DNA from 4 places in the Nonomuraea sp. NPDC049141 genome. Region 1 is predicted to be linked to each of the others. Evidence: riboswitches for the same ligand, from Rfam matches in the RefSeq annotation. Region 1 holds a riboswitch; each other region holds the start of a gene.
The links. A riboswitch is a leader RNA that binds a small molecule or an ion and turns the genes downstream of it on or off. The one in region 1 is predicted to bind cyclic di-AMP.
Positions count from the first base shown of each region.

Region 2: another riboswitch for cyclic di-AMP. It lies ahead of AB0B91_RS30045 (CHAP domain-containing protein); the one in region 1 lies ahead of AB0B91_RS12570 (C40 family peptidase).
Region 3: another riboswitch for cyclic di-AMP. It lies ahead of AB0B91_RS18400 (NlpC/P60 family protein); the one in region 1 lies ahead of AB0B91_RS12570 (C40 family peptidase).
Region 4: another riboswitch for cyclic di-AMP. It lies ahead of AB0B91_RS22500 (hypothetical protein); the one in region 1 lies ahead of AB0B91_RS12570 (C40 family peptidase).

Region 1 is NZ_JBEZDR010000004.1:67,053-72,684, forward strand. Features, by position in the region: gene AB0B91_RS12560 (NYN domain-containing protein) at 1-314, shown strand, start outside; gene AB0B91_RS12565 (NlpC/P60 family protein) at 414-1,373, shown strand; cyclic di-AMP (ydaO/yuaA leader) riboswitch at 2,202-2,360, shown strand; gene AB0B91_RS12570 (C40 family peptidase) at 2,551-2,952, shown strand; gene AB0B91_RS12575 (hypothetical protein) at 3,235-3,438, opposite strand; gene AB0B91_RS12580 (hypothetical protein) at 3,526-4,317, shown strand; gene AB0B91_RS12585 (M48 family metallopeptidase) at 4,740-5,632, shown strand, end outside.
Region 2 is NZ_JBEZDR010000010.1:195,617-201,248, reverse strand. Features, by position in the region: gene AB0B91_RS30060 (hypothetical protein) at 1-798, opposite strand, end outside; gene AB0B91_RS30055 (aldo/keto reductase) at 894-1,721, shown strand; gene AB0B91_RS30050 (Gfo/Idh/MocA family oxidoreductase) at 1,741-2,694, shown strand; cyclic di-AMP (ydaO/yuaA leader) riboswitch at 2,813-2,949, shown strand; gene AB0B91_RS30045 (CHAP domain-containing protein) at 2,961-3,641, shown strand; gene AB0B91_RS30040 (hypothetical protein) at 3,900-4,064, shown strand; gene AB0B91_RS30035 (hypothetical protein) at 4,169-5,074, opposite strand; gene AB0B91_RS30030 (YciI family protein) at 5,220-5,632, shown strand, end outside.
Region 3 is NZ_JBEZDR010000005.1:492,512-498,143, forward strand. Features, by position in the region: gene AB0B91_RS18385 (RDD family protein) at 1-287, opposite strand, end outside; gene AB0B91_RS18390 (RDD family protein) at 396-1,694, opposite strand; gene AB0B91_RS18395 (amino-acid N-acetyltransferase) at 1,792-2,349, opposite strand; cyclic di-AMP (ydaO/yuaA leader) riboswitch at 2,639-2,795, shown strand; gene AB0B91_RS18400 (NlpC/P60 family protein) at 2,801-3,844, shown strand; gene AB0B91_RS18405 (LuxR C-terminal-related transcriptional regulator) at 3,866-4,078, opposite strand; gene AB0B91_RS18410 (helix-turn-helix domain-containing protein) at 4,759-5,157, opposite strand; gene AB0B91_RS18415 (NADP-dependent oxidoreductase) at 5,238-5,632, shown strand, end outside.
Region 4 is NZ_JBEZDR010000007.1:200,463-206,094, forward strand. Features, by position in the region: gene AB0B91_RS22475 (roadblock/LC7 domain-containing protein) at 1-134, shown strand, start outside; gene AB0B91_RS22480 (hypothetical protein) at 138-1,079, shown strand; gene AB0B91_RS22485 (roadblock/LC7 domain-containing protein) at 1,109-1,492, shown strand; gene AB0B91_RS22490 (hypothetical protein) at 1,511-1,882, shown strand; gene AB0B91_RS22495 (alpha/beta hydrolase) at 1,950-2,795, opposite strand; gene AB0B91_RS22500 (hypothetical protein) at 2,845-3,549, opposite strand; cyclic di-AMP (ydaO/yuaA leader) riboswitch at 3,738-3,878, opposite strand; gene AB0B91_RS22505 (DUF5302 domain-containing protein) at 4,044-4,244, opposite strand; gene AB0B91_RS22510 (MDR family MFS transporter) at 4,292-5,632, opposite strand, start outside.

The DNA.
Region 1 (5,632 bases):
CCGATCAGCGCACCCGGCTGATGACCGGCCTCGGCGGGCTGGTCGCGCAGACCAGGGTCGAGGTGACCGTGGTCTTCGACGGCGCCGAGCTCAACGCGCCCGTCCAGGTGGTGGCGCCGCGCGGCGTGCGGGTGCTGTTCAGCGCGCCCGGCGAGATCGCCGACGACCTGATCCGCCAGCTCGTACGGGCCGAGCCGCCCGGCCGGGCCATGGCGGTGGTCTCCTCCGATCGCGAGGTGGCCGAGTCCGTCCGCCGCATGGGAGCCAGACCGGTTCCGTCAGGTCTGCTGCTGCGCCGGCTGGGCCGCGCCTAGATTACGAATCTGCCGTTCAGTTCAAAGCGCACCCGCCACTTCTGTACCATTTCGCCCCAGATGTATTCCCTGGGAGGCGACACTGTGAGGTTTGGCCGGGTGCCACTGGCTGCGGGTCTCGCGATCGGGCTGCTGCTGTCCCCAACGAGCGAGGCACTGGCCGCGCCGAAGCCCACGATCAAGCAGGCGAAAGCCAAGCTCAGAAAGCTGAACGACAAGGCCGACAAGGTCGTCGACCGCTACAACACGGCGACCGAGAAGTACAAGGCGGCCCAGGGCGAGTACGGCAAGCTGAACGCGAGCTACAAGCGCAAGCTGGAGACGGTCGCCACGCTGCGCGCCCAGGTGGTCGCGATGGCCGTCGACACCTACAAGCTCGGCCCCGACGCCGGCTCCTGGCCCACGATGGTCGGCCAGCCGGACCCCACGGGCATGCTGGGCGGCCTGGCGCTCGCGGACCAGTTGTCGCAGGAGAAGGTAGCGCGGCTGGCCGCCTTCGACCGGGAGAACCGCGGGCTCAAGGACGAGCGCGACAAGGCCGAGACGGCGCTGCAGGCGGCCGACAAGGAGCGCGACGGGGTCGAGAAGGAGCGCTCGGAGGTCCGCAAGCTCATCGCGCAGCAGAAGAAGCTGCTCGAGAAGCTCGGCGCCTACAAGACCGGCGACCCGAACAGCACCGGCATCAAGTACACGGGCGCGGCCTCCGGTAACGCCGCCGCGGTGCTCAGGTTCGCGTACGCGCAGGTGGGCAAGCCGTACGTGTTCGGCGGTACGGGGCCGCGCGGCTGGGACTGCTCGGGGCTCACACAGGCGTCGTGGCGCGCGGGAGGCGTCTCTCTGCCCCGCACCACCTGGCAGCAGTGGGCCTGGGGGTCCTCTCGCAAGGTGGATCTGAAGGATCTGCAGCCGGGCGATCTCATCTTCAGCTCGGGGCTGGGGCATGTGAGCATTTATGCGGGCAACGGGCAGATCGTCCATGCGCCCCAGACCGGCGACGTGGTCAAAGTCGTCACCCTCTCCTCATATGGCGGCACGCTGGTTGGGGCTATCCGTCCGTAGCTCTCTTTTTATGAGCGTTATTTTTTGTACGGGGCGCGCTTCTCCGGTGGAGGGCTGGGCGTTTCTTTTTTGCTCTTGTACGGCCAGCCCGGTGAGCCCCACCCGCCCTACGTGGCTGGGACCTGTCCAGGGGCACGCTTCTCCGGTGGAGCCGGCTGGGCGCCGTGACGTGCGCATTCTTGGCCCCGGTCCGTGGATTTCGGCGGCCGGTGTCATGCCTAGAAGTGAGAAATGCCACCTCGGTGTCTGTGTTCCCGGTGTGGCTTGCCTGGCCTTTTCGGCGTGCGAGTGACCTCGGCCGACGACAACGCCCGTAGTTGGGTCGGCGTCGCCTGGGCCGTCAGCGCGAGCTCCACGTGCGGGAGGCGGAGTTTCGGCGGGCGGCTCGTATCGACCATACCGGCGGCAGGGCCGTGCTCGGCGTGATTTCCGCATACTTGCTGATCCGCGACGTTCGACGGGAGTCGTACCTGTCCTGGGGTCTCGGCGGCAAGATCCCTCAGGCGCCTGGAGATCGTCGAGGGCCTGTTGCTAACGGGATTAGTGGTGCAGAAGTGACGAATGGGACCTGACAGATCGGAGTTTCGTCAAGTGTGAGAAGGGTCACATTTGCGTAACATAAACCGCTGTTCCATCTGGGATTGCGGTCCTGACTGAGGGTCCTGCCTGATCCTGACAACCCCATGACGCCTTTGCCAGTTCGTTACTGAGGGCGTAGCTTCTGGCCTCGCGGCGAACAAGCCATGGCGTCGCGGCTCTCATCGGGTCTCCGATGTGGACAGATAAAAAAACCGTTTGGTCACCGCCGTTCCCCATGTCATCGATTTGGGCGGTGATCTGCCGAGTCCGTGCAGTCAGGAGGCACGGAGCCGGGGACCCAGCGATCCCGTCCCAGGGATCAGGGGTGAATCGGCGCTTATCGCGCCGTAGGGCGACTTCCAGGCCCGAATCCGTCAGCTAACCCGGTAGGCGTTCGTGGAAGATCCAAGGAGAAATCCTGTCTACCTCCCCGCATAACCCCCGTCTGTCCCGCCTTGCCCTGAGTGGCGCAGCACTCACGATGACCGTGACGGCCGGAGGTGTGGTCCTCCACGCCCCGACGGCGCAGGCGACGACAGCGCGCGAACCGGCCGGTATTTCCCGGACGACCACCACGGCGGGTAAGACCGTCAAGTCCGTGAAGAAGGCCGCGCGCCAGACGGCGGTCGCTCGGCAACAGGCTAGGGCCCGCACGGCCGTATCCGTGGCCAAGGACCAGCTCGGTGACCCGTACCGTTACGGGGCCACAGGACCTGGCTCCTTCGACTGCTCCGGTCTCGTCCAGTACGCCTGGAAGAAGGCCGGCGTCAAGATCCCACGCGTGACGAACAGCCAGTTCGCGCGTATCAAGAAGAAGGTCTCCTGGAAGAATCTGAAGCCAGGCGATCTGCTGTTCTTCCATGGGCTCGGGCACGTTGGCATGTTCGTCGGCAACGGCAAGATGATTCATTCGCCGAGAACGGGTCAGACGGTGCGCATCGAGAAGCTCAGTGGATGGCGCAAGGCGTCGTTCGCGGGTGCGGTGCGTCCCGGCCTGTAAGGCGGTGCGTATCTGCCTGTAAGACCGTCACGAAGGTCCCGTCCCGCTGGGGACGGGACCTTCGCGCGTCTCGGCCCACTTCACCGGATGGACCTGTGGCAAGTGCCGGTCCGTCTTGCCGGGGTCCCCTCAGGCGTGCGGGTCCGTCTTGCCGAGGTGTCCCCTTATGCGTGCGCGTCCTGTTCGCCGGAACGTCCTCTCATGTGTGCGGGTCCGTCTCGCTGGGGTGTCCCTCATGCGTGCCGGGACTGCCCGTGACGGCCGGGCTCCTGTGGTGGGCGACTACGATCGGGGAACGTGTCCGTGCAGGTGAGCCGCCGAGTCGTGGTGGCGGGGGTGCTGCTCCTGGCCCTCGCCTCGGCCAGTGCCGTCCCGCACCAGGCCGCCGGGCCGGCTGACCTCTCGGCGACGGTTCGTGACCTGCCGCTTGGTGGTGGCCATCAACGTGCGACGCTTGGCGGCCCATTGTCCGGTGGTGGCGATCAACGTGCGACCCTTGGCGACCTGTTGTCTGGCAGTCGCGATCAACGTGCGACGGATGGCAACCCTCCGTCCGCTGATCGCGATCAATCTGTGGAGGTTCGTGACCTGCCGTCCGGTAGTCGTGAGCAGCCGGTAGCGACGCCCGGTGATCGCGAGGTTCCGGCGGAGGCGCGGGGCCTCTGGGGTGACGGGGTGGATGTCGTACGGGGTGCGCGGTCGGTCGTGGTCGGGCACCACGCGGACACCGAACTGCTCCGAGACCTGGCGCGCCGGGCCGACGCCGCCGGGACGCGCGTCTCCGCCGTTCTCGGACGGCCGGTGCGGCCCGTGGTGCTCGTGCCTGGTTCGACGGCCGAGGCCGCCCGGGTGGCCGGGGTGGGGAGTGTCGCCGGGCTGGCGGCGGTGGCCGATGGGGGGCGGGTCGTCGTGGTGCCCGAATACTTCGGGCGACTGACCCCGACCGGGCGGGACGTTGTGCTCACCCACGAGCTCACCCATGTCGCCGCCGGGACGGAGCGGCTGCCTGTGTGGCTCTATGAGGGGTTCGCCGACTACGTGGGCTATCGCGACGCGGGGCTGCCGGTTCGGGTCGCCGCCGCCGAACTGGCCGCCGAGGTGCGGGCCGGGCGCTTGCCGAGTGGGTTGCCCGGGCCTGAGGCATTCGCGCCCTCATCTCGGGACCCTGTACGGCTGGCACGGGCGTACCAGGAGGCGTGGTTGGCGTGTCGCTTCATCGCCGAGCGGTTCGGTGAGGGGACTCTGGTGAGGCTCTACCGTGATGCCCAGACGGGTGGCGTCGACCGGGGGCTCGCCAGGCTCGGGCTCTCGGCGGGGACGTTGACGGCACGATGGCGCGACTACGTGCGGGACCAGCTTGCGTAAGGGGAACGCGGATGGACGATCTGCAGAGCACCAACGACATGCCGCCTGACGACGACGCGGACCCCGCTGCCCGACACCCAGGCTCACGGCCCGGTGATGACGCCGCACCGTCTGGACGGCCTGGTGAGGGCGCCGCATCGACTGGGCGGCCCGATGGAGACCCGCCGTTCGGGGTGGATGCCGGGTCGGCGGGGTCAGATACCGCCCCGGGCACTGGGCAGGCCGCACTGGGTGGTTGGGCTGCGCCGGACGGGAACTCCGCACCAAGCGGGCAGGCCGCGTCAGATGAGCGCTCCGCCTCAGTCGGGCAGCCCACATCCGGCGGGAACGCCGCGCCAGGAGGGCAGGCCACACCAGGAGGGCAGGCCACACCAGGAGGGCAGGCAACGCCTGGCGGGAACGTCGGGCCAGGTGGCCCCGATATGTCTGGGCGGGGTGGTGCCGGTTGGGCCTTGGTGCTGCTCGGGGTGGTGATCCTGGTCGTGGTGGGGTTCAGCACGCCGTGGCGGGTGATGCCACCCGGCACTCCCACCGTGCCGCCGGACGCGGCGCGTGACTTCAGCGCCGGTGAGATCGCCAGGGCCGCCGCGTTCGACGCCGCCACCAGCGTCCCCGGGTACCTGTCGCTCGGGCTGACCGTGCTGTTCGCGGGGCTGCTGGTGCTCACGCCGTTCGGGGCCAAGGTGCTGGGCGGGCTGCGCGGGCCGTGGTGGGTGCGGGTGGTGCTCGGAGTCGTGGTGCTGAGCGCGATCGTGGAGGCGGTCAGGTGGCCGCTGGGCGTCTGGTACGAGATGGTGCTGCGTGACTACGGCCTGTCCACGCAGGACTGGGCCGGCTGGACCATGGACCGGCTCAAGGGGCTGGCCGTGGGCGTGGTGCTGCAGTCGATCATGGTGCTGGTCGTGGTGGCGCTGGCCAGGAAGGTGCGGCGCTGGTGGATTCCGGCCGCCGTGGGGGCGTTCGCGCTGACCCTGCTGGGGTCGTTCGTGTATCCGGTCGTGTTCGAGCCGCTGTTCAACGATTTCCGCCCGATGCCGCAGGGCGCGCTCAGGGTGAACCTGATGACGCTGGCCGAGCGCGCCCACGTCCCGGTCGAGGACGTGCTGATCGCCGACGCCTCCCGCCGGACGAACGCGCTCAACGCCTACGTCTCCGGCTTCGGCGCCACGCGCCGGATCGTCGTGTACGACACGCTGCTCCGGGCCCCGCAGTCCGAGGTCGAGCTGGTCGTGGCACACGAGCTGGGCCACGCCAAGTACGGCGACGTGCTCGCCGGCACGCTGGTGGGCGGGCTGGGCGCCGCGTTCGGCGTGAT
Region 2 (5,632 bases), on a different contig from region 1:
GAGCACCCGCTGGCTGGGGTCGAGGCCGCGCAACGTCAGCTCGGCCGGCACGCCGGCGTCGTACACGGTGATCCCGGGCCGCTCGCGGATGAGCGCCACGTCCGCGGGGTCCTCGCGGCGGTGCGGGAAGTAGGCGAGCGGCTCCTCGGTGGCCAGGTCCGTCAGCCAGCTCAGATAGCGGTCGCGGCGCACCAGCCCGTTCCTGACCAGGGAGGTGCCGAGCACGACGGTCCGCTCGACCGGTCCGGGACCGCCCAGCGGCTGCTCGCGCAGCCACCCGAAGTCGTGGCGGACCAGGTCGACGCCCGCCGCGCGGACGGCCAGCGCCAGCTCGTCGGACACCGGCAGCGCGGTGAAGACCGACACCCGGCTCGCGCGTAGCCTGATCCCCGCCGCCAGCCCCAGCGCCGCACGCAGCTTCCCCGGCTGCGCCCGCGCCCGCAACAGCGGCTTGTACGGCCCGGCGGCCAGCAGTTCGAGCAGCCGGAGCGTGGCCAGCCCGTCATCGACGATCACGATCCGGCCCGGAAGGGACACGAGCCAGCGGAGCTGAACCCGCCCGGAGAAGGCGTCGCCGACGGCGTGCGGGGAACGCGGCATGCGCTCGCGCGGCTCGGCCAGCTCCAGCCCCTCGGGCAGCGCCAGATCGGACAGCGCCCGGCGGGTGGCCTTCAGCGCCCGCAGCCCGGCGCGCGGGACGACGGCGGTGACCGGCCCGAGCAGCCCAGCGCGGTGGGCCTCGATGGCGCACAGCATCTGGAGCGGGGACTCCACCCAGGCCGACGCCTGTTTGCCCACTCTGATCTCCCCGCGTGGTGTGGCCCATTAACGACCGCTTCAAGCTAGCCCGCCCGCCTTAAGCCGTCAGAAACGACACGTGAACAATGGAGACCATGAACTCGCTACTACTCAATACGGACGGCGTACAGGTGCCGCAGCTCGGGTTCGGCGTCTGGCAGGTGCCTAGCGACGTGGCCGAGCAGGTCGTGACGACCGCTCTGGAGGTCGGTTACCGCCACGTCGACACCGCCAGCGCCTACGGGAACGAGGAGGGCGTCGGCCGTGCCGTGCGCGCCTCGGGGATCCCGCGCGAGAAGCTGTTCGTCACCACCAAGCTCTTCAATCCCGACCACGGCCGGGCCGAGGAGGCGTTCGACGAGAGCCTGTCGCGGCTCGGGCTCGACTACGTGGATCTCTATCTGATCCACTGGCCGTTGCCGGAGCACGGCACGTACATGCAGGCGTGGCGCGGCCTCGAGAAGATCTACCGTCAGGGGCGGGCGAAGGCGATCGGTGTGTCCAACTTCACCGTCGAGACGCTCACCCGGGTGATCGACGAGGCGGAGATCACGCCGTCCATCAACCAGATCGAGCTGCACCCGTACTTCCAGCAACGGCGGCTGCGGGAGTTCCACGAGGCCAACGGCATCCTCACCGAGGCGTGGAGCCCGCTGGGGCAGGGCCAGGGCCTGCTCGGCGACCCGGCGCTGGCCGTGCTGTCGGAGAAGTACGGCAGGACGCCCGCGCAGATCGTGCTGCGCTGGCACATCCAGCTCGGCAACGTGGTGATCCCCAAGTCGGTCACACCGGCCCGGATCAAGGAGAACTTCGAGGTGTTCGACTTCGTCCTCGACGCCGAGGACATGGCGGCGATCGGCGCCATGAACACGACGGATGGCCGCATCGGTCCCGATCCGGACACTTTCCACTGGATGGGTTGATTCCCTACGATCTCCCCCCATGAAGAATTTCGCATGGGGTATCGCGGCCACGGGTGTCATCGCCAAGCGGGTCGGCACGGTCATCGCGGCTGAGCCGGGGATGCGGGTGGCCGCCGTCGGCTCCCGCGACCTCGGCCGCGCGCGGGCACTGGCCTCGGAACTGGGCGCCGAGTCGGCGTACGGCTCGTACGAGCAGTTGTGCGCCGACCCCGCCGTCGACGCGGTCTACGTGGCGACCCCGCACGCCCAGCACCTGGAGGTGGTCGAGGCGGCGATCGCGGCGGGCAAGGCGGTGCTGTGCGAGAAGCCGCTCGCCGCGTCCGTCGCCGACGCGGAGCGGATGGTACGCCTCGCGCGCGAGGCCGGGGTCTTCCTGATGGAGGCCATGTGGATGCGGTTCAACCCGCTGATTCAGCGGGTGGCCGCCGATCCCCGGTTCGAGGAGATCCGCTCGGTCCAGGCGTCGTTCGGCTTCACGTTGCCGTACGACCCCGCGCACCGGCTGTGGGCGCCGGAGCTGGGCGGCGGGGCACTGCTCGACCTGGGCGTCTACTCGTTCGGGCTGGCGCAGCTCCTGCTCGGGATGCCGGAGCGGGCGCACGTCACGGGCTCGCTGGCGCCCTCGGGGGTGGACGCGGAGGCGGGCGGGGTGCTGGTCTATTCGGGCGGCCGGCGGGCTCTGGTGGAGTGCTCGCTGCTGGGCCCGTACGCGAACGACGCCTACGTGGTGGGGACCGGCATGCGCGCGGACATCAAGGCGCCGTTCTGGGCGCCGGAGCGGGTCGTGCTGAGCGGGCCGTCGATGGAGACGGAGGAGCTCGTGCTCGATCCGGCGGACAACGGATACGCCGGCGAAGTCCGCGAGGTGCGGGCCGCCGTGGCCGCGGGAAGTAAAGAATCCGCGATCATGCCACTTGACGAAAGCCTTGCCATGATGGGGCTTCTGGCAGATGCACGGGGGCAACTCTCCTGACCAGGAGTTTTGCTATTTGTAATCCTCTTGCCCCATGTATTACCTTGTACGACATCTAAGGCATACGTACCTGTTTGTCCGGTTCTTTGCCTGACCATCGCGCAAGTATCACAGGATCGTCCTGTGACCGCTGAATCCGCCTCGTGCGGAACCGGGGACCCATGTCCTTTGGGGTGAATCGGCACGTCAGTGCCGTAGGGCAGCTTCCACGCCCGAACCCGTCAGCTAACCCGGTAAGCGGCATGGAAGCAAGGAGAACCCCCTCGATGGCCATGAGTCGTCTTACCCGTGCCCCCAAACTGACCTTCGCCCAGGCCGCCCTCGGTGTGGCCGTCGCGGCCGCCGCCATCGGCGGGCAGTCCACCGCCCACGCGGAGACCATCAGTTCCGGCACTCAGCAGCACGCCGCCGCGCCCGCGGACCACCCGGAGGTCAAGGTCCAGGCCAAGGCCAAGATCTCGGCCGCGCAGGTCCTGGCCCTGGCCAAGGCCCAGGTCGGCACCACCGAGGACGCCGCCGGCGGCGGCACCAAGTTCCAGAAGTGGTACATGAACACGCCGCGCGCCCTGGAGACCGTCAAGCGTGACGGCGGCAGCAGGCAGGAGTACCTGAACGCCGCCTGGTGCTCGATGTTCGTCTCCTGGGTCGGCGCGCACACCGGCGCGCGCAGCATGGTCGGCTGGGACGCCTACACCGTCGAGCACGCCCGCTGGTTCGCCAAGAACCACCGCTGGGGCCAGGCCCCGAAGCCGGGCGCCGTGGTGTTCTTCTCGTGGAGCGGCAGCAAGAGCCTGGACGACATCCAGCATGTCGGATTCGTCGTCAAGGACAACGGCAACGGTACGATCTCCACGATCGAGGGCAACACCGGCAACGGCACGGTCGCCCAGCGCGTCCGGCCGAAGTCCCAGGTGGTCGGCTACGGATACCCGAACTACACCGGCTGACGGCTACTCCCCGAGCCCTCCGGCCCGACTCTCCCCCACAAGCTTTCCTGTCGACGAGCGCGCGTCCTTTGGGCGAGCGCTCGTCGGCGTCTTCCCGGGCGTGTTGTTTCGGAACAGCCGAAAGGCCATCACGTTCCACCGAACACCGCATTATCCGGCCGTAACCCCCCAAGTTTGGGGATGTACGGGTCCGCCCGTCACCTCCAACACTGGCGATGGCCGGACAACGCGCCGGTTCTCGATACCGCAGGAGGGGACATGTCACCGACGACCCAGCAGGACAACTGGCGGTTCTGTAACAAGTGCTACACCCTTTGGTGGAACGGTCGCCCCGACAACGGGCACTGCCCCGCGGGTGGCGCCCACGAGGGACACGGCAGCTGGAACTTCTACCTCCCGGCGAACCCCGCCGAGCACATCTGACGCAAGACCGGCCCCCACCCGGCCGATCCCCCCGCGAGGCCACGGCTTCGCGGGGAGTTCTGCGTGGGTTGCCTGCTCGCCGGGTCAGCCCAGTTGCTGGGCGTTCAGGCCGATGAGGCGTTCGCAGGCGGGGCTTTCGTCTGGGTAGAGAACCTGGATGTCGATGAGGAGGTCCGTCCCGGGGTCGACGCTGTGTCCGCCGCCTTCAGGGGAGCCGAGCAGGACGGCGCCGTCGGTGCCGTTGCGGAGGATCTCGCCCCAGACAGGCGGCGCAGCACCCGACGCGCCGCCGACGTGCCCTTCTTCTGCAGCCGTCGGCGTTGCCGGTGCCGCCGTTCCCGCAGCGTGCGGACGTGGCCGTTGCCGCCGATCGGCCCGGCCAGCGCGGGTTCGGGCAGCACCGCGCCATCGGAGGTGACCGCCAGGTTCGCCACGCCCTGATCCACCCCGACGAAGCCACCGACCGGCTCCCGCACCGCCGGCTTAGGCAAGGTGAGGGCGACCTGCAGCAGCCACACGCCGCGGCGACAGATCAGGTCGGCCTCACCGAGCGGCAGCGCGTCTACGGCTTTGAGGTCTTCGGGCCGGCCGGTGTAGGAGATGGTGACGCGGCCGGTGGGCGTCCACAGCGACACCGTGCGGGCGTCACGGTTCCAGCTGAGCAGCCGGGCGTCGTAGGGGACGGCGCCGTGCGGCCGGAAGATGTGAGCGCGTTTCTTGGTGGCGCGCCGGTTGGCGTAGACGCCGGCGACCCGGGCGATCGCCCGCACCGCCGCCTGCGCACCCAACCCCGCCACCTGCGCCCGCACCTCGTAATAGGCCAGCAGATGCAACTCCACCACAGAGAACACACGGTGCTGCCAGGCCAGCCGGGAGACAATGGTGGCCGCCTCATTACACAACAGCACCGCCACCGCCAGCGCCTCAGCTTGGGCCGGGGTGGGCGTGAGCCGCAGTTGCACGACGGTGGGCAGGCCGTGGCGTTTGGCGGCGGAGCGGCGGATCGCCATCGCGCACCTCCTGTCACAACGCCCTCACCCACCGCACACATTACCGAACGCGACCGAGACTTTCCATACTGTTTTCGAAAGGAGGGGTGGCGCTTCTCCTGGTCCTGAAGGACCAGGTCTCCGCGCCACAATCCAGATGAAGTTCATGATCGTAGGGAAGGCCAACGAGGCGACCGAGGCCGGGGAACTGCCCAGCCAGGAGCTCGTCGACGCGATGGGCGCCTACAACGAGAGCCTGGCCAAGGCGGGGGTACTGCTGGCCGCCGAGGGGCTGTATCCCAGCTCCCACGGGGCGCAGATCGCCTATACCAAGGATGGCAAGGCGACCGTGCTCGACGGGCCGTTCGCCGAGGCCAAGGAGCTGATCGCCGGGTTCTGGCTGATCCAGGTCAAGTCCCGGGACGAGGCCATCGCATGGGCGCTGCGGGTGCCTGTGCCCGGTGGGCATGAGGGGATCGGGCTGGACGTCTGGCAGGTGTTCGACGCGTCCGACCTGCCGGACGACTCGATGAGCCCCGAGGCGGCCGAGCGCGAGGCGCTGTTGCGGGAGCGGCTGCT
Region 3 (5,632 bases), on a different contig from region 1:
GGCTCCAGGCGAATCTTCATGATCGCCTTGCCGAAGGTGCGGCCGCCCATGGAATGCGCGGTCCAGTCATAGACCGTATATCCCAGCCCGGCGAGCAGACACGCGAACACGCCGGGCAACCGGCCGTCGAACGCCTCCAGCAACCCGACAGTTCGAAAGGCCGCCCAGAGCGCAACGAACAGAATGTAATAGAAGACACCGAAGACGAGGGCTTCAATGAGCCGGGCGGCCAGCCGTTCCCACCATTCCGCTGGGACCGCGTCACTCCACGGCGGCGACCCGGTCATAACCCACCTCGACCCTTCGGCGAACCGACCGCTACCCATTTTGGTACGGCCCGCACACACAAAACAGAGGCCGGCCACCGGCCGACCTCTGTTTCGCGCTCGCGAGGACTACTTGATCTTCACTACCACGGTGCCGCTGAACTTGTCGGCGAACGTCTGCTGCAGCGGCTTGTCCCAGAGCTGGGAGGCGCCGTTCAGCGCGACGGCGATCCCACCGAGCAGCGTCCCGACGACCGGGACGATGCCGGCGATGTATCCGCCCCAGGTGCCCGCGGCCCGCTTGAGCGCCACCTCGTTGGGCAGGCCGCCGGGCGGCAGCATGTTGCCCATGGGCACGATCTTGATACCCATGACCAGCTTGCCGACCGTCTGGCCGCTCATCTTGGTCATGAAGTATTCGTAGGCGACATATATCGCCGTCATGATGATGGTCTGCACGATCCCGTAGGCGAGCGGGCCCAGCAGGCCGCTCGTCGTACCGGTCACGGAGTTGTAGCTGCTGAGCAGGACGGCCGCGAGAATGAGGCCCAGCACCCCGGACACGATGCCGAAGATGACACCGTCGATGATCCTCGCCACGAGCCGCTGCCACCACTCGGCGAGCGGGGCCGGGGCTCCGGGCGGCTGCATCCCGTACGGCTGGGCGCCGTAACCGGGCTGCTGGCCGTACTGGGGCTGCTGCTGCCCGTATCCGGGCTGACCACCGTACTGCGGCGGCTGCTGACCGTATCCCGGCTGGGACTGCTGCTGCTGGCCATAGCCGGGCTGCTGACCGTAACCAGGCTGCTGACCCGACGGGGGCTGCTGCCCATAACCAGGCTGCTGACCGTAGCCGGGCTGCTGACCGTAACCAGGCTGCTGGCCCGACGGGGGCTGCTGCCCATAGCCGGGCTGCTGGCCGTAACCGGGCTGCGACTGCGGCTGCTGGCCATAACCCGGCTGGGACGGCTGCTGCTGCCCGTAACCGGGCTGCTGGCCGTAGCCCGGCTGCGACTGCGGCTGCTGACCGTAGTCCGGCTGGCCGTACTCGGGCTGCTGGCCCGAGGCCTGCTGCTGCCCGTAGCCGGGCTGCTGGCCGTATTCAGGTTGCTGGCCGTAGCCGGGCTGCTGCCCGTACTGGGGCTGCTGCTGGCCATATTGCGGCTGCTGACCGTAACCGGGCTGCTGGCCGTAGCCCGGCTGCTGCTGCTGGCCGTACTGCGGCTGCTGGCCGTAGCCCGGCTGCTGCTGCCCATAGTTGGGTTGCTGACCATAGGCGTCGTCCGCCCGGTAGCCAACGATCGTTGCATCCGGGTCGGGCCCGCCATAGGGGCGGCCCGCGTTGTGCTGTCCGTATTCGGGAGTCCCGCCAGGCGCAGAGTTCTCGCCGGATTCGTCCTGTGGATACGGCGGCTGTCCGGTGCTCACCGTGTCACCTCGCTTCGAGTGCGCATGTGGCACGTGTCAGGACACATGCCTGTGCTGCCCAACGTATCGACATAGGTATCAACAATCACCTTTCCCATTAGTCAAGGTCCGCGTCACCCGATGTCAGGTGGAGCAGCATGCGGGTGTTCCCCAGAGTGTTGGGCTTCACGTGTTCCAAGTCGAGGAACTCGGCGACACCCTCGTCGTACGAGGCCAGCAGCTCCGCGTAGACCTCTGGCGAGACCGGAGTGCCCTGAACCGGGCGGAATCCATGCCTCGCGAAGAAATCGACCTCAAAAGTCAGACAGAATACCCGGCGCAGGCCGAGCTCTCGGGCGGTCATGATCAAGGAGGAGACGATCCGGTGCCCGATTCCGAGGCCGCGGAACTCCGGGTTGACGGCCACCGTGCGAATCTCCGCGAGATCCTCCCAAAGCACATGCAGCGCGCCACAACCGACCACCTGGCCGCCGCGCTCGGCGATCCAGAACTCCTGCACGTCCTCGTACAGGGTGACGGTGGCCTTCTCCAGAAGCCGTGGTCCAGCGCCCGCATAGGTGTCGACCAGGCGCCTTATCGTCCTGACATCCGGCGTGCGGGCACGCCGGACGACGGTTTCCGTGTCCGGGACTGTCACTTCGGCGACCTGCTCCATGGGTCTCCAGAGTACAGATCCGATTACGGCTCCCCCCTAACTGCGACCTCTCCCCCATCTCATGACATCTGGTGGTTGATCGATCACGATGGGGGATCCCTTGGCTTCTAGGCTTCCATGTCTTGGCGAACTTGGTGGAAAAAGGACATAAAGTCTGTTCTGTACGGCCAAGCACGAGACCCTCTCGTGACCCTTCGGTTGCGAAACCTCTACTGACTTGGCAGTTCTGGTTGAGCACGAACGCGGAGTGCACTAGTGTCCAGCGACGATGTCACCCGCGCGAGCCAAGCGTGGAGACGCGCCCAATCTCCGCGAGGAGAACCGGGGACCCGCCGGTGGCGAGCTCATCCTGACGCCACCCTGGGGTGAATCCGAGCGATTCGTTCGGTAGGGCTGCTCCGGCCCGAACCCGTCAGCTAACCCGGTAGGCGCCGATGAGAGGAGCTGGTTGGTGAAGTACACCCGCAATCGCGAGGGGAAGCCGGCGGGCGCTCATGCCCGCCCTCCGGGATCCCGGAAAGCCTCCACCCGCTTGGGTGTCATCGCGGCGACCGTCGCCACCCTCCTGCTCGCCATCCCCGTCGCCTCCGCCGTCGCCGATCCCAAGCCCTCGCTGAAGGCCCTGTCCAAGCAGGCCGAGGAGCTCCACACCCAGATCGAGACGCTCAGCGAGCAGTACAACGGCCAGCGGGAGAAGCTCAAGACCGCCAAGAAGGCGGTCGAGTCGGCCCAGAAGACGCTGGCCGCCAGCGAGTCCGATCTCGCCACCAAGCGCGCCAAGGCCGCCTTGCTGGCCCAGAACGCCTACATGAACGGCGGCCTCGGCCACTCCCTGGCGTTCGCCTCCTCCGACGACCCCGAGAGCTTCCTCGACCGGGCGGCCACCACCGACGCGCTGGAACAGCAGCAGGGCGCCGAGGTCAACCTGGTGACCGCGGCCAGGGAGGCCGCCGAGCGGGCCAGGACCAGCGCCAAGACGCGCATCGACGAGGTCCAGGAGATCGTCGACGGCCTCGACACCAAGCGTGACAAGATCACCAAGCTGGTCTCCAAGGTCGAGAGCAGCCTCTTCAAGCGCGCGATCGGCGAGGCGGGCCGCCCTGGCACCCGCGCCGTGAAGGTGAGCCTGCCGGTCATCGGCGCCGACAAGGCCGCCATAGCCGCCAGGTGGGCGCTCACGCAGCAGCTCAAGCCCTACGTCTGGGGCGCCGAGGGCCCGAGCTCGTACGACTGCTCCGGCCTGGTGATGGCGGCCTACCAGCGGGTGGGCATCTCACTGCCGCACTACACCGGCGATCAGTGGACGGCCGGCCGGCACATCTCCAAGGAGGAGCTGCGCGCCGGCGATCTGGTCTTCTTCTACGGCGACCTGCATCACGTCGGCATCTACATCGGTGGCGGCATGATGGTCCACGCGCCGCAGACCGGCGACGTCGTGCGCATCGCGTCCATCGCTCGCCGTCCGTTCGCGGGCGCCGTACGCATCGCCGACTGAACCTCCGGCCCGGCGGCGCGGTCAGATGAGCTGACGGCGGGCGGCCCAGGCCACGGCCTCGATCGCGGTGGCGACTCCGATGCGGTCGCAGATACCCCGTAGTCTCCGGCGTACCGTGCGCCCGCTGATATCCAGTCGTCTGCCCACCCGGTCAACCGTGACTCCCTTGGCAAGCTCCGCCAGCAACGCCAGATCCGCATGGCTGAGCTCGACGCCCTCAGTGAGCACATACATCGGGAGCCCTCCCCCCAACAGCAGAACTCGAGACGTCTCTGTCCGAGCAGAGCTGCTCGTCTCGCAGACGGTAAACGCATTCTGGAAAGGTCGTCAAGCAAGCCAATCCTCACATTTGACGATCAACATTGACATGATCCTCTATATGTGAAGTACTCGCCATATGTCGGCACACTTCGGGGCCTGATGGGCGAGCACAGCCGTCCTTACAAGGGCTCCGACCCATCACTGCCGAGCATCGCGGACATGCTGGGCTTCGATCCTTGAGACATGGCTTTTCCTCCGCGCCCCATATACGAAATATCGGGAAATACAGCGGCATGCGCCACTCTTTCGTACCCCGGGTCGGCGGTACGTACGAGCCCTGCCGCACGATCCCCCTTTCGGACACGGTTCCGACCCGCTCGGCAAAGGCGATCCGACAGAGCCGGTGGAATCGTTCCTGCTCATGGACTCCCGGCCGCCTGAGCGGGCCGGCCAAGAGAGCGCGCCCGCGGGCGCGGGCCGAGACGATCGCAACCGAGCTGATCTGAACGCTGCCGAACGAGGCCGAGCTGATCACTGTTCTCCTACTCGCCGCCGGGCACGGGACCGCTGTCAACCTAACCGTCGACGGCGTCCTGAACGTTACGCGGCACACGGCGGCCACGGCCCGTACGCCTCATGCGGTGAGCGGGTGGTCAGGCAGTGGCGTCGTACGTCTTCCTGGCCGCTTCGACGGTCTGGATGTTGGCCTCGGCCCAGCCCTTGATCGCGGCCACCAGCGGCATCAGGCTCTCGCCGAGCGGGGTGAGCTCGTAGTCGACCCGGACCGGCACCGAGGGCGTGACCGTGCGCCGCACCAGGCCGTCGCGCTCCAGCCCGCGCAGCGTCTGGGTGAGCATCTTCTGGCTGACGCCCGCGATGCGCCTCGACAGGTCGCTGTAGCGGCGCGGCCCGCTCGCCAGGCCGGTGAGCACCAGCGTCACCCATTTGTCGCTGAGCCGGTCGAGCAGCTTCCTCGACGGGCACTCCGCGAAGTAGGCGTCGAACGCCTGCTTGGCCTCCTCGCGCCGGCCGGCCGCCGTGGTCGTCGCCATTTCTTCGTCCCTCCAGGTGAGTTACGCACTCGCAGGTGCCTACTTACCAGAAGAGAGTAACTCTTCCTAGGGTCGCAGGCATGACGAACATGCGCGCGCTCATCGGCGGTACCGGCTCCCCACGGCTCGTGGAGGTGCCGGTGCCGGAGGCGGGACCGGGACAGGTGCGGATCAGGATGTCGGCGGCCGGGGTGAACCCCTTCGACCTTGCGGTGGCCGCGGGAACGCTGGCCGACCACGGCGTGGCCAGGAAGCTGGATTCCTACGGGCTCGGCTTCGACGTGGCCGGGACGGTCGACCAGGTGGGCGAAGGGGTCTCTTACCGCATCGGGGACGAGGTGATCGCGCTGGTGGCCAGGCTGGAGCTGCCGGTCAAGGCGCAGGCCGAGTACGTGGTGGTCGACGCCTCGGCCGTGGCGAGGGCGCCCCGGGGCGCGTCGGCCGTGGCGGCGGCGACGATCCCGCTCAACGCGTT
Region 4 (5,632 bases), on a different contig from region 1:
ATCACTTACTCAGGATGCTGGAAACGGTATTCGAGGGGCCGCTCATCATTTACCTGCGCCTCGACTTGGAACGGTCGAACCTCGCCCTGGCGCGCTATCGCCTGCAAGCCATCTCCAGCCAGTTTCTGACCTGAGCCATGGCACCGCTGGACACGCTCCTCGCCGGTCTCGCCCGTGAACGTTCCACGGGCGCCCTCCGCGTGGGCCGAGCCGGGACGATCTTCCTCAGTGAGGGCCGCGTCACGTACATGGAGTGCGCCCACACGCCCGGCGTCGAGCGCGTGCTGGCGGCGCGGGGGCGGCTGCCGGAGACCGCGCTGCGCCGGTTGCAGGCCGACGGGGGCTGCGCCCGGCTGCTGGAAGAAGGGCCCGTCACGCTGGGCGAGCTGCAGTACTGCGTGCTCGCGGCGGTCCTGGACGCCGCGTTCTTCCTGCTGCCGGCCGGTGGGAACCGGCCGAAGTTCCGGCCCGGCGAGCAGCACTGGCTGGGCGGTCAGTGGTACTTCGACGTGGCGGGGCTGATGCGCGAGTGCGCGCGCCGCCGGGCCTATCTCGCGCAGATCTGGCCGTCCGCCCAGCTGGACACGGCGCCGGTACGGCCGCTGCCGCGGCTGCCGGGGAACGGGGTGACGCTGGACTCGGTCCAGTGGGAGGTCGTCACCGGGGCCGATGCCGAGGCGACACCGCTTGACCTGGCCAAACGGCTCGGCAGGTCGGGCTATTCGGTGCTGCTGGCCGTACGGAGGATGGCCGCGGCCGGGCTGCTGGCACCACCCCAAGAGCCCGCCAAAGACGGCCCGTACAAGGGCGCGACCACAACACGGGCCACCAAGGAAGGCACGGCACGGCACGCGGCAGGCGCCCCAGACGACGCGGCAGAAGCCCCCGAAGACGGCGCGGCGCAGGCCGTCGTGGATCGGCGGGGCGCGCTGCCGCGGCGGGTGCGTGGCTCGGCGGATCAGCGGCCACCACACGATTCCGATGCCCGGGGGCTGCCGCTCGGCCCGCCGATCTCGGCGGACCCCACGGACCTGGCCCTGCTGATGCGCCTGAAGAAGGCACTGGAGGAGCTGTCATGAGGTTCCTCCGCCCGCAAAGGAGGCCACCGGTGAAGCTGTGTGAAGAGGTGCTGAGGGAGATGGTTCTCCTGCGCGAGCGCACCCCGGACATCAGCGGGAGCGTCGCCTGCACGGTCGACGGCATGACCATCGCCTGCGACAACGGCGGCAAAGCCAACGGCAACAGCGAGCAGACCGCCGCGTTGTCGGCGGCGTTGCTCGCGCTGAGCAGGCGAATGACGATCATGACGTCCCAGGGCGTACTGGAGGAGACGCTCATCTCCGGCACCGCCGGCTTCGCCGCCTTCTACGCGGCGGGCCCCACCATCGTCCTCACAGTCCTGGCTGAGCCCGGCACCAATCTCGGGCTCCTCCGGCTGGAGGGCCGCAAGACGGCGGCCAGCGTGGCCGCCATCGCAGCACGGATTCACTGACCTTGAACGGAGGAAGGCATGGCCAGCATGGACGTCTCTCTCAAGGAGATGATGACGATCGACGGCTCGATCGGAGCGGCGATCGTCGACCACGGCAGCGGCATGGCGCTGGGCGCGCTCGGCGGTTCGAAGGACCTGGATCTCCAGGTCGCCGCGGCGGGTAACACGGAAGTGGTCAAGGCCAAGCTGCGCACGATGGACTCGCTGGGGCTCAAGGAATCCATCGAGGACATCCTGATCACGCTCAGCGGCCAGTACCACATCATCCGGCCGATCACCGGACGGGGCGGCAAGGGGCTGTTCCTCTATCTCGCCATGGACCGGGGGCGGGCCAACCTGGCGATGGCCAGGCACCAGCTACGCGGCATCGAGGAGAAGCTGGAGGTCTGACAGACCCGGTGGCTCGCGTACGGGCGCGGCGAACGCGAGCCACCGTCCTCCAGCGCTCTGCGGCAGGTCAGCCGGTGGTGAGCTTGGTGATGGCGTCGACGATCTCCGGCCAGAGCGGTTTCGGCAGATCGTGGCCCATGCCGGGGAACGTCAGCAGCCTGGCGCCCGGGATCGCCGCCGCCGTGGCCAGGCCGCCGGCGACCGGGACGAGCCGGTCGGCCTCGCCGTGGATGACCAGGGTGGGCACGCCCACTGTGCCGAGCTGTTCCGTACGGTCACCGGAGGCCAGGATCGCGGCCAGTTGACGGGTCGTGCCCGGCGGGTCGAAGCTCCGGTCGTACGCCTGGCCGGACATCCGGACGATGCGCTCCCGGTCCAGGTCGAAGCCGGGCGAGCCGATCACGGACCAGGTCGCCAGGGCCTGGGCGAGGACGCCCGCCCGATCGGCCGCGGGCGGTGCGAGCAGCACCGCGCTGGCCTCCGGCGTGGGCGGGGCCACGTCCGGGCCGGGGGTCGACATGATCGAGGTGAGGGTCAGCACGCGTTCGGGGTGCCGGATGGCGAGCGTCTGGGCGATCATCCCGCCCATCGAGGCGCCCACCACATGGGCCGCGGTCCAGCCGAGGGCGTCCATCAGCCCGGCGGCGTCGTCGGCCATGTCGTCCAGCAAATACGACGAGGACGTCCCCAATGCGGGAACGCCCTCGTCGTGCAGGTGCGTGGAGAGTCCGGCGTCACGGTTGTCGAACCTGACGACGTGATGGCCCTGCTCCGCCAGGAGCTCGCAGAGCTCGTCGTCCCAGTGGATGAGCTGGGCGCCGAGCCCCATGATGAGGAGCAGGGGACGTCCGTCGGACGAGCCGAAGGTCTCGTAGGCGATCTGGATGCCGTTGGCGACTGCATGCTTGGTCACGGGATCAGAATGACATTCTGTTTCCCGCGAAGCAAAGACCGACAGGCCGTCAGCGCTGGAGGAGGAGCTTACGACCGACCATCACGCCGCCGCCGACGATCGCCAGCCCGGCCCCCACCACGGCGCCGTCGAGAGCGACGCTCTTGTCGGCCACCGGCACCGCGGGCACGTTGGCGCCCGGAGCCTGCTTGGGGGTCGTCTTCTGAGCCGTGACGATCTTCGGGGGCTTGGCGGGGTTGTGGTCCACGCGGGCGTAGGCACCGGTGGAGAAGGCGACCGGGTAGTTCTTCTTGCCCGGGCCGTTGCCCCACTTGGTGATGATGTAGTCGACCTTGATGTGGCCCTTGCCGCCGTTGCCGTCCACACCCAGCGTGCTGGAGTTGAAGCGGCCGCCGGTCAGGTCGGCGAAGGTCTTGGCGTCGAGGTCGAGCATGACACCGCTGGAGGACGGCACGCCCGGGCCGCGGTCACCGACGAAGAAGGGCATCTTCTTGCCCTTGTAGACAACGTAGCCCTCTGTCATGAGCGGCCAGCTCGGGCTGGCGGCGAGACGCTTCTGCATGGGCTTGCCGCTGGCCGGCAGTCCGGTGTCCCCGGCGCGACCGGAGGAGTCGTCCCAGAAGTAGGACGCCGTGGTCGAACCCTTGAGCAGGACCTTCTTGTCAGTGCCGGAGTCGGCGTGTGCGGCGGTGGCGGCTCCGATGGACAGAGCGCCGACGAGGGCGGCAGTGAGCATGGCAGAGCGAACAGACATGGAGCAGCAAAGTCCTTTATACGGGTACAGGGGGAGAGAGCGCTCGCAGCAGAAAGGCGTAGCCGGGCGGAGTGCCTAACGGTCGCTACGCGGAGCGCGGGAAGAGCTTGGGGGAAGGTGCCGGTCAGTCGTGGGCGGATGACAACACGCGGACGGGCGGCACGGCAGGAAGGTAACGCATGCGGTAGGTGTCCTCTCCATCTCGCCTACCGGGTTAGCTGACGGGTTCGGGCGTGGAGATGCCCTACCGACCGACTGTGGTCGGATTCACCCCTAAGGAACGGTGGTTCCCCGGTTCTCGCCTGAGCGGGATTCGGCGCCTGCCGGTCGGCGCCTCTCTGCTGAAGCGCCTGGTCACCGGCTGGTAACTGTCATGGACTATATGGAGATAATCGGACAAAGGCAAACATAAGCCCATGAATCGGGCGAAGATCTACCTAGGAGGTCAAGAAAAAAGAGGGGTACGGCATGCCGTACCCCTCGAAAAGCCCTTGTCAGCCGCCGCTCTTCCGCCTGAAAGAACGCTTACTGGCGGCGGGCCCGTGAGCGCCGTGAATCTTGGAAGGGTCGTTGCCCCTGCCACCCGCGCTCGAGTCGGCGTGCTGTCCGCGCTTGCGCTCCAGCGCCTCGCGGAACTTGCGCTTCATCTCGTCCTCGGGAGTTTCGTCGACTTCCGGCTCCGGTGTTTCCGCCATGAGGACCTCCTGGTGTTGGGGACAAGGACAGCTTCCCATGGCGTCGCTCAGGACGCGAAACCAGCCTCGACCTTGGGCTGTGGAGCTTGCCGGTCGATGCGCGCGCCGGGCATGGCGATCAGGGCGACCAGCGCTATGAGGGCGCCCGCGACGCCCAGCGAGGGAATGACCAGGGCCGCGGCCGAGGCGTGCGCGGCGGCCAGCCCGTGCAGCGGCGCCTCTGTGGTGATCTCGGAAGTGTACGCGGTGCCGGCGAGCGCCAGCGCGACCGAGCCGCCGATCTGGCGGAAGAAGGTCAGGTTGGCCGAGGCCGTGCCGATGTACTGGGGCGGCACCGAGGACTGCACGGCCACCGTCAGGCCGGAGAGCATCGGGCCCATGCCGAGGCCGATCAGCGCCATCCACCCGACGAGCACCCAGGGCGGCGTGTCCAGCGTCAGACCAGAGCACAGCAGCGCGCCCACCGCCAGCAGAAACGGCGCCGCCACCAGCCACGGCTTGTAGACGCGCGTGCGGCTCATCAGCGCGCCCATGACGACGCTGCCCACCACCATGGCCAGGGTCAGCGGGTAGATCCGCAGCCCCGACTCGGTCGCGGTGGCGCCGAGCGCCTCCTGGAAGTAACGCGGCAGGAACACCACTCCGGCGAACATGCAGAAGGCGGTGAAGAACGACGTCACGTTGACCAGCGTGTACGTACGGTTGCGGAACAGGTGCAACGGCATGATGGGCGCCTCGGCCCGCCTCTCCACCACCACGAACACCACCAGCAACGCCAGAGCCAGCACGATCGGCCCGACCACCGGCACGCTGGTCCAGGTGTGGGCGTCGAGCCCCTTCTCGGTCAGGCCGATGAGCAGCGCGCTGATGGCCACCGTGAACACCCCGATGCCCAGGTAGTCCGGCCGCCCGCCGCCGTGCCCCGGCTGTCGCGGCAGGCGCAGCACGATGATCCCGATCAGCACCAGGCCGATCGGCACGTTCACATAGAAGGCCCAGCGCCAGCTCGCGTGGTCGGTGAAGAGCCCGCCCAGGAAAGGCCCGGCGAGGTAGCTGAGCGCCATCACCCCGCCCATCGCCCCCTGCACCCGGGCCCCGCCCTTGTCCGGCGGGAACAGTTCGATCACCAGGGCGATCGACAGCGGCAACAGCGCGCCCGCGCCCAGGCCCTGCAGCGCGCGGAACAGGATGAGCTGGGTCATGTCCTGGGCCACCCCGCACAGCGCGGACCCCACGAGGAACACGGACATGCCGGTGAGCAGCAGCGGCTTCCTGCCGTGCTGGTCCGACAGCCTTCCATAGAGGGGCACGGTCACGGTCGAGGTCAGCAGGTACGCCGTGACCACCCAGGTGTAGAGATCGGTGCCGCCCAGCTCCGCGGTGATCCG